Regions from separate parts of the Paenibacillus sp. VTT E-133280 genome, predicted to be linked through region 2. Evidence: predicted binding sites of a transcription regulator. Region 2 holds the regulator's gene; the other holds the start of a gene.

Region 1 (8,012 bases), on a different contig from region 2:
TTCCAGATAGCCGCTCTCACCATAAATACGCCAAATCAGCTCACTGAGACTGCCTTGTCTAGCCGCATCTCTCCAGCTTTCAAGCCGTTCCAGAAAATTCTTAAGCTTATGCTTCAGCTTTAGGCTGATTTGCGGTAAAGCTCCACTTTCAGATTCCACCTCATTAATGATTTCATCATTATTATTATCTGAGGTGACTTTCTCTTCCGCTGCACTTGCTGTTTCTATCACATGAGCCGAGAAAAGATCGTATTCTTCCTCAGCTTCCTTTATATCTTGCAAGCTCGCTGCCACTTGTACAGCATGATAGAAAGAACCATGGCTGTACATCCGAACTGTAGCCAGTTCCTCTTCCGTTAAACCAACGACAGGAGAGCGGAGCACGCCGGCGAGTGGAATGTCCTGCTGAGGATTATCGACTACTTTTAAAAGTGAGAGTGCAATTTCTACTTCAGTGGCTTCAAAATATCCTTTATTCAAATCTCCGTAAGCAGGGATTCCCTCCATCCGAAGCTCCTCGATAATCAAAGGGGTCCATATTCTCGCCGAACGAAGCAAAATCACGATGTCCCCATAAATCACTGGGCGCATAATCTTAAGCCCTTTATCATAAATCAACAACGGCGATCCGCCGTTCAGGCCAGTCATCTGTAATATACGCCGGGCAATCGCCCTTGCTTCCAGCTGCGCGGTCTCACTCTCAATAGCTTCGCTTTCCTGAAGTGGCAGCTCACCGTCCTCAGAAGTCTCTTCTATTTTACCTGATGCCGCTCCGCGATCGATCAATAATAGCTCTGGTGCAAAAAAAGTATCTGGCCCCTTCTCTGCTGCACCCGGGAAATTCGCACCATACACAAGCTCAGCGCGTTCGTCATAATTAATCTCAGCCACCGTCTCATTCATAATCTGCCGAAAAATCATATTTACGGCATTTACAACCTCCATACGACTACGGAAATTACGGGCTAGATCGATAACCGAACCGCCGGAAGATTCATTAGACTTCTCAGATAACTCACTTAACTCGGATTCGCCTATTGTATTACTGCCACCTCCGGCATTCTTAGAGCCAAAGCTACGGTATTTATCCAGGAACAGCCCCGGCTCTGCCAAACGGAACCGATAAATACTTTGCTTCATATCTCCGACCATAAATCGGTTACCAGGTGTTTCGCGGGAGATCAGCCGCACAATCTCTTCTTGTACACTATTCGTATCCTGATATTCATCTAGCAGAACCTCATCGAATTGGGCGCGGTACTCCATCGCTGCATCAGAAGGCATGGAAAGGCCTGGTAGAGAATCAGGATGGCGCAAAATTTGCAGACAATAATGCTCCAAATCACTAAAGTCGACGAGACCCCGTCCTGCTTTTTCCATTCGATAACGTTCACCGAACGCTATCACCGTCTCCGCAAGCTCTGCCATAAGCGGAGCCGCCTCGTTCAGTTCTCTCAAAAAAACATCTGCTGGACGGCCAAACAGCGCCTTCTGAAGATCTAAAACACTCTTCTTCACACTATCGCGCAGTTCTTTAACCATTTCCTGCAGTCCAGGATCTGTCGAATCCTTCTTACAAGCTTTCAATTTTCCAAAGTATACTTCCATGAAAATATCATATAATTCTGCCCATGGCCGTTCATTCACAGCCTCCTGCAATGCACTTACCATCTCAAGGTCAGTCGTCAAATTCTCGGCATAAGGCGCCGGACCACCCGGCTGTAGCGCGATCTCCCTGCCTTGGATAAGCTGACTGGCTGCACCCTCAAGGGTCAGCTTCGCTTCTTCAAGAATACTTAGCACCCAAGGAGTTCGACCTAAGCTATCTGTGTCTGGTAATGAGAAATCAGCTGCGGTATCCCGAAGCCACTGCTCTGGCCAAGGATGGCTGCGGGCATAGTCATGCAGTCGCTGTATGAGCGCATGTACCGCATCATCGCTGCGTTCACCACTGAACCAGTCAGCAAGCTGCACAAATATGCTATCCGCGCCATCTTCACCTGCTTCACCGTATTTTTCCTCCAATAGCTCTTGAAGCAGCTCCTGCCGCATCATCTCTGCTTCATGTTCGTTCAGGATACGGAAGCCGGGGTCTATCGGAATGATCTGATAATAACGCCGGATCACTTCCAGACAGAAGGAGTGTAGTGTTGTAATCGAGGCTTTCCCGAGCAACGACAGCTGACGGCGTAAATGGTCATTCTCTCCATTCTCCTCAAGCTCCCGGTCTAGTGCTTCCCTAATCCGCTGGCGCATCTCGGCAGCAGCAGCTTTGGTAAACGTAGCTACCAGCAATCTATCTACGCTAAAGCCATTCTCTTCCTTGCTGATTTTGCGAATAATACGTTCTACAAGTACCGCTGTCTTACCGGAACCTGCCGCCGCAGCAACGAGGATATCATCACCGCTCTCAGCGATGGCGCGCCACTGGTCATCACTCCATATGCTCCCTTCCGGTTTCGCTTCTATTTCAGGCTTCATACTCACGGTGTAGTTCCTCCTTTGCGGGACAGCAGATCCCAGATAACGTCCTTCCCTGGCTTACTCAGATTATTGTAGCCATTGCCTTCCACGGCTTCATCGAACTGGCAGACGGGTCTAAAGGAACAGAATGTGCAGGCTGTCTCTTGCCCAATCCGGTATGGCTCAATCGCCACATCACCTTCCGTAATGCGTGTCCCGATATCTGAGATCGTTCCCCGAACGGATGATAATAAGTGCCCCCATTGCTCTGGTGTAGCTACAGAAGCACTACTATAAAAACTTCCATCAGCTTTTACTGCTACAGGCACGATAGAAGAATACCCTTTATCTAAAGTCGTATCCATCAGGGATACAACCTCGCGGTCTGCTGTAAGCAGTCCCTTCATCTTGAAGCGTTTCAGCAATTCTTGTTCTGCTTGTTCCTTGTTCATCCCGTTAGATGAGGTTAACAGTGGGTCATGTACATGGAAATACAGTGTCCCTGCTGGAAGCGCCGGTTGCCCGAGCCATTGCTCCGAATACGTTAGCAGTACATCCAGATAGGTCAGCATCTGTAGCGATAATCCATAGTACACCTCGTGCAGCTTGAGATCTTTTTGACTCGATTTATAATCAATGACTCGCAGAAGAATTCCATTCTCTCCACGGGCCATGTCTACACGGTCGATCCGTCCTACAACCTCCATCACACAGCCATTCGGCAGCGTAATTCTTAAAGGTGGCAACTCCTTATCCGGTCCAAAATCCAGCTCTAGCCCTACCGGCTCAAAGCTGCCTCGGCGGGCATGCTCGCCCAGAATTACAGAAGCACGTCCAACAATATTTTTTAGCTTGCGTGAGATGTATCCGTAACGTTTAGAGCTCATCAGAATTTCACCCTGCAGCATCGGTGATAAACGTTCTACAGTCTCACTTGCCTCACGCCGACATTCCTCTGGAGACAAGCTTCCCCAGCCGCGGCCCTCTTCTTTCAGTCTTACAGCCATGTCACTTAACGCAGCATGAAACAGTTGTCCAATATCAGGTGCTTGCAGCTTATATAGCTGGCGTTCCTTCAGTCTAAGTCCGTAAGATGCAAAATGGGAGAAGGAGCAAGCAACAAACTTCTCCATCCGGGACACACTGCCTCGCAGTGTCGATCCACCGTACAATTTAAGGCTTGTTCCACGCTTTAGCTTCGTTCCCACGTTACGATAGAACAAGGAACTGAGCAGACGTTTCAATTCGAGACTACGAATATCATCAGCAGCGAACCAGTTATACACATCCCACCATAATTCAGGTATCTCCGTCCCCTGGCGCCACTGGCGAAGCTGCATAATCAATGCACGAAGACTTTGTTCTGGATGACCAATGTAACCGAGGTGAATGGAATTCCTGACTTCTTCTGGTAGTCCTACTGGGGGAAGTGCTGCCAAGCTATGCTCTTGCACCCTTGGGAACATTCTATGCAAATGACGGATTACCTCAGAGGGAAGAAGCGCCTTGCCCTCATCATCAGCAGTGGCGTAGCTAATCCAGAGCTTTCGACTTCCTGTCGTTAGCGCATTATAGATCAAAAACCGCTCGTCCAGCAGTTTACGAGAAGCACCAGGAGCAAGCTCCATACCGGCGTTCTCAAGCACGGAGCGTTCGCCTTCCGAGAGAATTCCATCTTCCTTAAACTGCGCAGGCACAACACCTTCATTAAATCCAAGCAAAAATGCGTATTTAACTCCCGTTGGTCGAGTCCGATCCATGTTACCAACCAGTACTTGATCGAGCGCGGGAGGAACAAGTCCCATCTTCAGCTCAGCAAGTCCTGTCTCTAGGACTCCGGTGAACACATCAAATTCAAGTCTCTCGTTGCCCATCATCTCGACGATCTGATCTAGCAGATCAAGCACTGCACCCCACAGCTGACTATGTTCTCTAGCCTTCTCGGGTTGCCCCTTCTCCATAGAACCGACACTAAGTTTCTCCAGCTTTCGAGCAACATCCGTTTCATCCAGCAACTTGTACACTGCGGTACATAGTTCAAGACCGCTTTTACTCTTCTGTATCCGTTTCTCAAAAGCAAATAGAGGACCCGTTATACTAGCACGGCATCGCTCCATTGTAGCAAGCAGTTCTTCATCCATCTGTCTGCCGCCTTCCAGCGACAAGCTAGGAATCCCTTTCCATGAACGGCCATCCGTCCAGCGATACCCTTGAATCCCACAAGCCAGCACATAATTTTCTAAGGCATCCATATCCTCACGCGTAATACTACCGTCCAGCGGTAGCAAAAGCTCCGTCTTTACACAGCGGAATACATCCTCAAAGCGCCAGCGTCGACGCACCACATCCAATGCGGAACGTACAAACTCTACCAATGGATGGTGCAGCTCATTTACCTTCTGGTCCAGAAAAAAAGGGACTCCGTAATCCTGGAACAACGGTTTAATCAGCTGCTCGTAATCTCCAATATTACGCATCAATACGGCCATATCACCATATTTTGCACCTTCATCTCGCGCCAGTCTAATCATTTCACGCAGTGCTCCCTCAACCTCTGCTCTGTGTGAAACTGCTGCGCCTATAGATATCGCTTCATTTGCCAGTTCATCTGCACCCATCCAGACCTTTCGGCGGTCATATCCTCTTTCGAGATGAGCAAGAACAGGACTTTCTTCAAAACGCGGAAGAACCGCTGGCTCCAGCAGCTCGTCCCACACATCAATGCCCAGCTCTTCAGCTATTCCACGCAGTTTAATGTAAGTGACCGCAGTTGGGTGAAACAATTCAAGCTCATTTAATTGATCTCCATAGGGATACGAACGATCAAGAGTAAGGGACACGGTCAGCTTCGATGCTTGCTGCATTAATTCTCGAAGCACTACGAATTCCTGCGGGGTAAAGCCGTGGAACCCATCTACCCAAATCTGCGCCCCGCGAATGTAAGAGGAATCAGGAATATGCTCAGCTAGTTCCGCTAAACGATCCTCTTCATCGATATAGAGGCGTGACATCTCCTTCTCTAAATCACTGAATACCAGCTGTAAATCATCCAGCTTGCCTTCAAGAATTGGACTTCTTGCAATAGCGCCTCGCATTGCGGATAGCTGCTCCTCTAAATCAGAGGAAGCCAAACAGCAACGCTTCATCTCCGTATGCAGCTGATTGAGCCGTTCCACAAAACCCGGTCTGTCTGCAGAGGCACCGAACAACTTCAGTTCCTCTTTACGGCGACTGATGATTTTGTAAATCAACATCTTTTTACCTTCTTCACTGATCGGCAGACTAGCGCTACCTCCAGTTTCCTGTTTCACTCGATAGGCAAGCCGAGAAAAGCTCAGTGTCTGCGCCCGAATGCTTCCCTTCACATTCCCTACGGTCAGAAGCCCCCGTTCTGCTCCAAAGGAGCCTTGTTCCGGTACAAGAATAATGATTGGCGCACCAAGAGGCTCCTTCTCTAATGAAGTTGAGATAGACTCCCATATTTTCGTTGTCTTGCCACTGCCCGATCGGCCTAGTAAAAAGGTTACCGACATAAATGATAGACTCCTTCCGTAGCGGAGAAAATGTATAAGATACAAGGTGAAATACTCACCGTTTGATAATGTTCAAATGAAAAAGCTCAGTCGTTCCTCGTCCCCTCAGTATAGCATAACTGCACAAATCAGAACATGCGTTTGCTAGTATTTTCTAATGATTTACAATCATAATCTTGTAAATCCCGAATTCAGCTCTTTTGAGAACATAGCAAAAAACCCGTAAAAAGAGGCCTCGATCGAAGACTCCTTTTACGGATTAAAATCCATTACTTATATAAACAGCCAGCTTATTTCTTACTCCGCACTTCAAAAATCGCAAACTTCAGATAGTGTCCTTCGTTAACACCTAGAATCTGCGGATGGTCTTTGCCTGCGGCACGCCATTCCACAAGTCTCAGTACTTTACCAGCATCTTTAGCTGCGTCAGCAATCGTCTCAAGAAATAGATCCGGTTGCATATGGTATGAACAGCTTGCGGTAACCAAATATCCACCTTCGTTCACCAGCTTCATGCCATGCAGATTGATGTCCTTGTAACCACGGCAAGCGCCTGCTACTGCACTTTTAGTTTTCGCAAACGCTGGAGGGTCTAGGATAACTACATCCCAAGTTCTACCTCCACCTGCTGTCATAGGCTTGGAGGTGTCCGTTTTGGCGGCTTTGCCTCCGGATTTAGCATTTGTAGTCGTTACTGTTGATTCCGTTCCACTGGCAACCGTCGCCCGCTCCGAACGTTCCTCCAGCCCCTTGACCTGATTGCGAAGGTAGGCAAAAGCATCGTCCACTACAAATTCCACTCGATCAGTAAAGCCATTTAGCTCCACATTAACCTTAGCACTCTCTATAGCATGAGCGGAAACGTCAAGGCAGGTTACTTTTTTCGCGCCATACTTGCAAGCATGCAGAGTGAAGCTGCCTGTATGCGAAAAGCACTCCAGCACTGTAGCACCATCCCAATAAGGGAAGGTTACGTGTTTACCACTCTTATTTACCGGCAAAGTTTGTAACGAGCCATCTTCTGCTTCTATTTCTTGCAGTGTAATTCCGCTTCGTCCACCCCAGCCTTTCATGAGAGGCGCAATGGATGCTCTATTCTCACGCTGATCAAAGAAATAACCGGTCTTCTGGCCCTCTTCGATATCTACTACCAGCTTCAGATCATTTTCACTTACAGTAACATGTCTTGGGCATTCCCCGTACAGCACACCTGTAGTCTGCTCCAGCCCTTCCAGTTCACGTACACTAACATCACTGCGTTCATAAATACCACGCGGTGCCATAACCTGTACAAGTGCTTCAACAATCTCTGTACGACACTTGTCCATTCCGAGTGTAAGTAGCTGCACAACCAGAATATCGCCGAACCGATCCACAATCAGACCTGGCAAAAAGTCCGCTTCACCATAAACCAAACGATAAGCATCCGCCCCAGGCAGGAAACGTTCTCTATGTTGCAGACAATTCGTAAACCGTTCTGCGAAAAAGGCGGTGTCCATGATAGCCAAAGGTCCCTGCGATACAATTCTTACCCGAATCTGCGACGCTGGATTGTAATATCCTACCGCCAGAAAACGGCCTTGATGATTAAGAACATCAACTAATCCCCCTGCTTCCGGGTTTCCTTCTACTGATGCAACTTCACCTGCATAGACCCATGGATGGCCCTGTTCCAATCTTTTTTTGCGATTGCGTTCTAATCTAACCGATGCCAATGACTTCAACTCCCTGTTTTTCTAAAAATGATTTTATACATGTCCTACTCGTTACTTTCATATATTGGTGTACAACCCTCGTTCAAAGGAGTATGCCCTATGTTCCGTGATCTGCTTTTTCCTATTATATATGGTTTGGTTATCTTTCTGGCTGGCATGAAGCTAATGGAGACAGCATTGTCCAAGCTTGCAGGCCCTCTGTTAACAACAAGTCTGAATAAGGCAACCTCTACACCTATCAAAGGCTTGATCGCAAGCAGTGTACTGTCAGCCCTGCTTCAGAGCAGCACGGCTGTAACCG
Region 2 (8,012 bases):
TCGAATACCTATACTTCCAGCTTTCACGTTCAGCGTATCCTGAGAGGTCTCAAGCAATAATGCATCTACAAGACCATCAATCAATGCCACTGCCTGTTCCTCGTAGCTATCAACGAGCTCTTGGAAAGTGACACCCCCTGTAACAGAGAGTGTCTTTGTTGTAGGACCCATCGCACCTACGACATAGCGGGGACGATCTGGTGAATCATATTTATCAACGGCATTGCGGGCTAGCTTTGCTGCAACCAGATTAATTTCACGAGCCCGCTGCGGAATATCATATTCAGCAAGTACAACAGACGTTGCACCAAATGTGTTCGTTTCAATGAGATCAGCACCTGCTTCAAGATACTGCTCATGAATCGTCTGAATGACTTCTGGACGGGTTAATACTAGCATTTCATTACAGCCGTCCAATTCTTCCCCACCAAAATCCTCACCTGTCAAAGGCACCTGTTGGATCATTGTGCCCATGGCACCATCTAGAATTAATATTCTTTGTTGTAAGCTTTCCTCAAGTGTATATTTAGCCAACGTATAGTCCCCCCAGTAAAACATTAGAGTAAGTTTAGCAGAATAAAGGAATTTCGAAAAGCCTTCCTTTCCACTCTGCATTATCTGTAATCACAGGAAATGCTATTCTTTTAATTATGGTTTCACAGAGAGTTCTTTATTAGGCATAGAATGCTGAGTTCTTGCAGTTACGTGTGATGTAACAATATATTGTCCTTCTTTCGCAAGTGTTCCTTCTGCTTGATAGATTCCATCACCGACTAGCTTCCCTTTAAATTCAATTTTCTGTTCACTATCATCTTTGCTCACAATTTCGAACAGAACCTCTTTCGCATCATCCACTGCCTTGTTGTCTTGCGTCACCACCGCCTCAAAGGTCACCTTCTGATTTACAACAACCTCTTCAGGACTCCAATGTAACTCAACCTTAATAGGCTCCATAGACATGTCCATGTTCATATTCATATTATGTACGCCAGAATGTTTAGATTGGTCTGATGAACATCCTCCCAATACTAAAAGTGTTGCGCCTAATAATAAAGGAACTATTGTTCTTGAAATCTTCATTTAGATTCCTCCCAGTCGATTTGAATACTAAGAATCTACCAATTCATGTTATACATTCTCCATCTATTATACACATTATTATTGGTTTTTCAGTATTTCGCAGCAATTCAGCTAAACTCTTGTGACTTAGATCATATACTAGTAAATCTCATCTATCGTACTAAAAATGATGTAGATATAAAAAAGACAGCAAGTCTCCTAGTAACTAGGAACTCACTGCCTTCTTAAAGCTTAAATGAATGAAAGCCTCAGCTCAAATTTATAAAGATTGGACTAATGATAGAAGCTCTCCAAGATGTTTGATTTCATAATCCGGCTGAATTTCCGGATCTGGCTGTTTGCCTTTTCTATTAATCCAAACCGTAGTCAAACCTGTTGCCAACCCACCACGAATATCCGTTGTAAGCTTATCTCCGACCATAACGCCTTGCTCAGGTGAAATATCCAAAAGCTCTAGGGCATGCAGAAAAATTTCCTTATCCGGCTTTCCTTTGCCGAAGCTTCCAGAAATCACGATGTGATCAAAGAAAGGAACGATTTCGGGTACACCATCCAGTTTTTCTTGTTGCAATGCAGGGCAACCATTGGTCAGAAGCAATAGCTTCACTTTACCCTGCAGCTCTTCAAGCACCTGAATCGTTTCATCATAAATGTAAGGCCGATTTCTACGCTCTGCTGCGAATTTGGCTGCTAATGTCCCAGCAAGAGCTTCGTCCTCTACACCAAGTGCTGCAAGACCACGACGCCATGCCTCTTTACGATATCCCGGTGCAAGCTGCTCCAATTGACGAAATTCCGGCTGTTCACCTGCAGTAAAGTTCCCCCAAAGTGCTTCAAACGGATTAATCCCAATCATTTTTGTAAACGGGTTCGTTTCGTAGGATTCATAAAGTCCTATGGCTTCTTTACGCACCGCAATTTCCAGCTCTTGTGGATCAATCGTATCCCCGGCGGCTTCACATGCAGAACGAAATGCTTCATTGACGCTCCGATCATCCCAGAGCAGTGTATCATCAAGGTCAAATAGTACGGCGGAAATTGGCATTACAGGTCTCCCTCTCCCATGGCTGGTTAATTTCTATTCGTGAATTACTTCAATTTGGTGAGCTTTTGCGAATGCTTCCAGTCTAGTCCCCATTGCAGTTGTATCATAACGATTCATAAGTCTGGTAAAAATCCATTTCGTGCGTTTGCCTTTATGCTTAATGACAACTGCTCCACGCGAGAGGATGATTTTCTCAATATCAGAAGCTGGCAGATAGCGTTCGCGATTGAATTTTATAGTAGATAGTCTAGCATTCTCTACCTTCAAGTACGGACGTCGGAAGAACAGAAGTGCTGCTAGTAAGTAGTACAAAACGACTCCTAACCAGTTCATAAGCATACCATTACCTTTGGCTTGGTCCACTGAACCAATCATCCAAAACATAGTACCTAGCACTAATAACACTACTGGAAATGCAATGTTACGGCCTTTAAAGGTTTCGGTGTTCTTCCCAGGAGATTTAGATTTAGATGCGTAAATCGTTTCCTTCCCCTGTTTCTTTCTTTGCTTGTTGATTTGCTGCGTGTTGCGTTGAACCATTCTTTCCCAAGAACGGGCCATATGCGTTCCCCCTAGTCATCCAGAAATATCTATGAAAAGGAACAGGGTGTTAATGCTTAAGCCCCTTGTTACCTTGTTCATGCTCATCATTATCAACCAATTCAATCGTATTCAATTGTGCTCGAAAGTTATTGCGGATATTCCCCAAATAAATTTCCCGAAGCTTGGCGCGTTCCGCCGTTTCCTCTTGATTAAGGCCTACGCTCTTCTGTTTGCGTGCCAATTCGTTAATACGCGCGACCAACTCATCAATATTCAAAACTTTCCCTCCCCTTATAAATTAATTCTAACTCTGCCATGAGAAAAAGAGCTTGTCAAGGTTTACTCCCTGCAAGCTCTTCATGTCCTCTTAATATGTTCTTAGAATATTAATAAATAGGTAAAGAGAGAATATCTCCAGCATTAATCTGACTACCTTTTATGCCATTGGATTTTTTAATTCCTTCTATATATACAGCCGTCTTCATATCAGAAGGTTTATTCTCAAGAGCAATACTCCAAAGTGTATCTCCACGTTCAACCACTACGCGCTTCTCATCCTTCATTAAAGTAGTAGATCCTGCAAATACATTACCCACTACTGTAAGTCCTGATAGTACGAGCACAATGATCAATGTCAGCTTAATAACAAAATCTCTACGGAACAAACGCATCAAGCCTTCAAGCAAAAACTCTGTGATTTCTTTAATCTGAGCTGAATAACGGGTAATAGGATTATGTCCTAAAGATTCAACCACTGGGGCTTTATCGTAGATGCTACGGTATGTACTGTATTTTAACATGAATATCATCCTCCAAACACTTGTTCTCACTTCCAAAATCATAATAACACGAACATGTGTTTTGTTCAATACTATTTTAGAACAATTGTTCTCTTTTTTTCAGAGGTCAATATTTACCATATTATTCATCTAAGAACCTGCTCTTACCATTTAGATGAAGGAAATGTAATCAATACAAGACTACCATTTATTAACTCTATCGAATTAATATTTATAATAGTTAGAACTTATGTTTGTGCGAACGGTAGTTCTATGTTATAATTTTCCCAAACATTACTATATGGGGTTGATTCCAATGTCAAAGATTTCAAGTCGCCAGCTGGCGATCCTGGAATTTATACGTAGCGAAGTCCGCAGCAAGGGTTATCCTCCTTCCGTCCGGGAGATTGGAGAAGCTGTTGGTCTTGCTTCCAGCTCCACAGTTCACGGTCATTTGGATCGGCTAGAGAAGAAGGGACTTATCCGTCGAGATCCAACGAAGCCTCGTGCGATAGAATTGCTTGGCCAAGAGGATTCTGAGAATGTGCACCATTTCGCACAAACCGTCGCTCGAATTCCTGTCGTAGGTAAGGTTACCGCCGGGGTTCCTATCACTGCTACTGAGAATATTGAAGACTACTTTCCCCTTCCAACACACTATGTTGGAGATAACAAAGTATTTATGTTATCGGTTCAAGGTGACAGTATGGTCGAAGCTGGGATTATGAATGGCGACTATGTTATTGTTCGTCAACAACAAACGGCTGATAACGGAGATATCGTTGTAGCTATGACCGAAGAAGATGAAGCAACCGTTAAGACTTTTTATAAAGAACGTGATCATATACGTCTTCAGCCGGAGAATCCGGCGTACGAGCCTCTTCGCCTTAATCGCGTGACCATTCTCGGCAGAGTTATCGGATTATTTCGAGATATCCACTAAGTATGCACTCCTACCAAAAAGGCTGTTCCGCGAATGCGGAGCAGCCTTTTTTTCTATGCATTTAGCTTAACTCCCATCCGGAACATATGTTCCCGTAGGCTAAAATGACCATTTTTAAGAATAACCGTTTAGGCATCCTGCTCATATCTTAATTAGAAAGGAGTGTGCACAATGCCAAATTACCGGATTATAGTTGATCTGACGCAGCGTATGCTTTATCTTCTTGATAACGACATTGTGATCAGGGGCTTCCCAGTCGGAATCGGTAAAATGTTAACTCAATCACCACTCGGTGAATTCACAATCATTAATAAACAACCCGATCCAGGCGGTCCATTTGGGGTCTTTTGGATGGGACTATCTAAGCCTCACTATGGGATACATGGAAATAATGATCCCTCATCCATAGGGCACGAAGTATCCCATGGTTGTATTCGTATGTACAATGAGGATGTGTTAGCACTAGCTGCGATTGTTCCAATTGGAACACTAGTAACGATCAGAAATTAAATCTATCCATAGATAAACACGCCTCACTCTTTGCTTAACGGAGGGGGCGTGTTTGTATTTATGTATTTTTGATGACCTAATAGGAATTATGTGGTTATATGTCGAATAATGTTAACAGGATTTCAAATTGAAAGGAAGTGTTTCGTTTTGAACAACTCAAAAATTAGAACCCTCGTCGATTTTAAAGTCGATGCACTTGTTAAACTCTCTGGCTTATTGTTAAATAACGATCAAGCTAGTGGAAAAAAAGTAAATCTACTCACCTCATTTGGCAGTATTCAAGGGACCATCTCCCCTTCTACCTCCAATAAAGAGGATGTTTTTGACTTAAAATCTCTAATGGATGATGTCATTGTAGATGAATACATATCTTATTTAGGTGCGGAACATCCCGATAAAAATTTCAGTTATAACTTTGTAGTCCTTAATGATGTTTCTGTTAGACCCTATGCTAGCTATGAATCTCCGATCGAATACAAACAGCTAATTGTTTATACCGATCAAATCACAGCCTTCAATTTCTTATGATTTAGACATATTTATTTTAAAAAGCTCTCAACAAAGCACTCAGCAGTTGCCCCAATTTTGCATTTAGCTTGCAAAATCGGCAGAACTCTGGGTGCTTTCTCTTTTTCTAATCAGTAGTCGTTTCCTAAATTCCCACGATTTTCGATTATAACAGATACTAGTAGAGAGGATTCAAGCATATCTTTCAATAAGCAATAAACCTTGCTCTACTGAGATCATTGGAGGTGTGGTTAGATGCTGATTTTTTTGATGTACATGTTTGGCATTTTAGGGGTAGTCTTAATGCTAAGTGCCGGTATTCTAGAATTGAAAAAACTATCTACTTCTTCTGAACTGTCTAAGCTCTTAAACGCAATCTCCTCTTTTAACATCATATTCACCAAAACATTCATTCCCCCCAATCAATCTCACTTGATCGCGCTTAACGAATCTTATAAAAAAATAGCTATAGGCACCAGCGATCCGAAAACAAGAAAAAAGGCTATAGCAAAGCTATACTCCTTCGAAAATGTATTGGGTTCAGAGATTGTCGTTAACGCACTAACCCTTTCAAAGGTATCTAAAAGACAACAAAACAGTAAAACAACTGCTTCAAGTGCGGATATTAATGTGCTTAATAGCGCTGACGAAGAGGCTGATGTTATCGAGGAACTTACGCTTAAAATATACATGAATAGCAATGAAATACCTATGTATAGCATTTCCTTCTTGCCAGGCTTATTGCCCATTCAACAATCCGACAATCAGTACAAAGAAGCTTACTCCCAGGTACAGCAATTGCATGCGTTCTTTAGGTCGATCGTATCCGAATAAACACACCTCTTTCGCCCCTTATTACTTCACTTTACTTTTCCAAATTAGAAATTTTGAAAATCTTAAGGAATGACAAAAAACGGTCCTTTTGGGAGGCCCGTTTTTGCTGCAGCCAACATTTATTTTAAAACTGCACACTAAATCCGTTAAACTGATGAATACCCGTACCATGAGCGACAAGATCTCGTTCACGTAATTCACGAACTGCCTTCATAACCTCTTGCAAAATAGCTGGATCTAGACCCAACGTATTATGAGAACCGAATACTTGAGATACGTTTGGAATTTGCGCAATCTTTTCTAAAGAAGCCACTAAATCTGCCGGGCTAGTAGAGGGATAAAAAGCATAAATTGGCGTAACATCATACAACAAATCTCCTGTAAACAGATACCTGTTGGCATGATCAAAGATGCTAATATGACCTGGTGAATGACCCGGTGAGTGGTAAATTTCTAATCTACGCCCGCCTAAATCAAGCACATCTCCCTCTCGCAATAGAGCAGTTGGTTTCCCTTGAAAAGGCGTATACGTATTAGGATCAAACGTCTCAGGAACAGGTAGAGTAATATCTCGGCTCATATCTTTTCTGATCTGGGCAAGGGACAAACCTCGTATTCCATTAATTAGCCAATCCTCATCCTCTTTATGAACATAGATCGTCTCAAATTGTCCATGACTGCCTATATGGTCTGCATGCACATGCGTAGTGATGACAGCGATAGGTAACTCCGTTAACTGATCCGTTATTCTTTTTATATTATCGATGCCTAATCCCGTATCAATCAACACCGCTTTCCCTTCCCCTAACAGCAAAAAAGAGTGTACCTTTTCCCAATGTCCATATTCACTGATTGCATAAGTAAGTGGATCAATTTTCGTGACTGTGAACCATCGATCTTGAATCAAGTATGAACCTCCATTCCGTTCCATTTCTCCCTTACCTGCTCTTCACCTTTATAATAGTCTGCTTGTTGATCTGCCTGATAAATTTCTTGATAGGGGAGAATGTTAATTTTACCTGAGTCCGGATATTCGCAAACATCTATGCCCTGGTTCGTTCGGAGATCAAGATACTTGCAAGGTGCATCCGTATGATTATAAAGTTGATGCGCTCCTTCAGGTCCCATTTCAAAAAATAGCACATCACCTTCAGAAACCTCAGTAAAACCCTCGGGAGTTCTTAACATCGCTTTTCCCGTCAAAATCACAAATATTTCTTCCGCGTTTCTATGAAAATGATAAGGAAAGGAATACTTATCTGGATCAAGCGATCTTATGTCGAAGACAAGATGTTTAGAATTAGCGATCTCAGCTAACCTCTCACTCGTATGCCAAGCAAACTCAGGGATCGGTGATAACTTTTGCTTAAACGAAACTGTATTTTCATTAAAAATCTTCGCCAAATATAACACCCCTCATCCTTTATGCCGTTCTTTCAATATAATCGGTTTGGTACTTTATGTAAATAATGATTATTAGGTTTAACAATGAAAAAGCCCCGCCAGCTTTGGCGAGACTCTTATATGTGAGATATCCTATTTATTTTGAAGAACGATTTTGATTTCTCCATCTGAACTAAAACTTAAAACCGTAAAATCAGTATTGATTTCAAGTTCTTTCCAATCCTTAGGAAGCTGGTAAGCTAGTTTGCCACGAATTTTCTTTCCCGCAGCTAAAGCGCCGTCCATTGTTCCTATTTGACTATCCAAAGTATGAGCCATGAGATCTTCATTTATAGAGAAGCTGTCTTGATACGCATTGAACATTAGC

Evidence for each region. Region 2 encodes LexA, which represses DNA repair genes until DNA is damaged. Its sites were predicted from a motif close to CGAACATATGTTCG; they were not measured.
Region 1: the regulator LexA is predicted to act here: its motif matches at 6,127-6,140, upstream of addB (helicase-exonuclease AddAB subunit AddB).

Annotation. Positions count from the first base shown of each region.
Region 1 is NZ_NFUX01000021.1:10,026-18,037, reverse strand. It holds gene addA (helicase-exonuclease AddAB subunit AddA) at 1-2,481, opposite strand, end outside; gene addB (helicase-exonuclease AddAB subunit AddB) at 2,484-5,996, opposite strand; gene CA600_RS11530 (class I SAM-dependent rRNA methyltransferase) at 6,287-7,711, opposite strand; gene CA600_RS11525 (Na/Pi cotransporter family protein) at 7,811-8,012, shown strand, end outside.
Region 2 is NZ_NFUX01000057.1:42,326-50,337, forward strand. It holds gene metH (methionine synthase) at 1-474, opposite strand, end outside; gene CA600_RS22105 (FixH family protein) at 649-1,080, opposite strand; gene CA600_RS22110 (HAD family hydrolase) at 1,340-2,125, opposite strand; gene CA600_RS22115 (hypothetical protein) at 2,159-2,686, opposite strand; gene CA600_RS22120 (DUF896 domain-containing protein) at 2,736-2,945, opposite strand; gene CA600_RS22125 (LysM peptidoglycan-binding domain-containing protein) at 3,055-3,468, opposite strand; gene lexA (transcriptional repressor LexA) at 3,764-4,390, shown strand; gene CA600_RS22135 (L,D-transpeptidase) at 4,562-4,900, shown strand; gene CA600_RS22140 (hypothetical protein) at 5,048-5,428, shown strand; gene CA600_RS22145 (hypothetical protein) at 5,663-6,241, shown strand; gene CA600_RS22150 (MBL fold metallo-hydrolase) at 6,366-7,148, opposite strand; gene CA600_RS22155 (cupin domain-containing protein) at 7,145-7,645, opposite strand; gene CA600_RS22160 (DUF4352 domain-containing protein) at 7,778-8,012, opposite strand, start outside.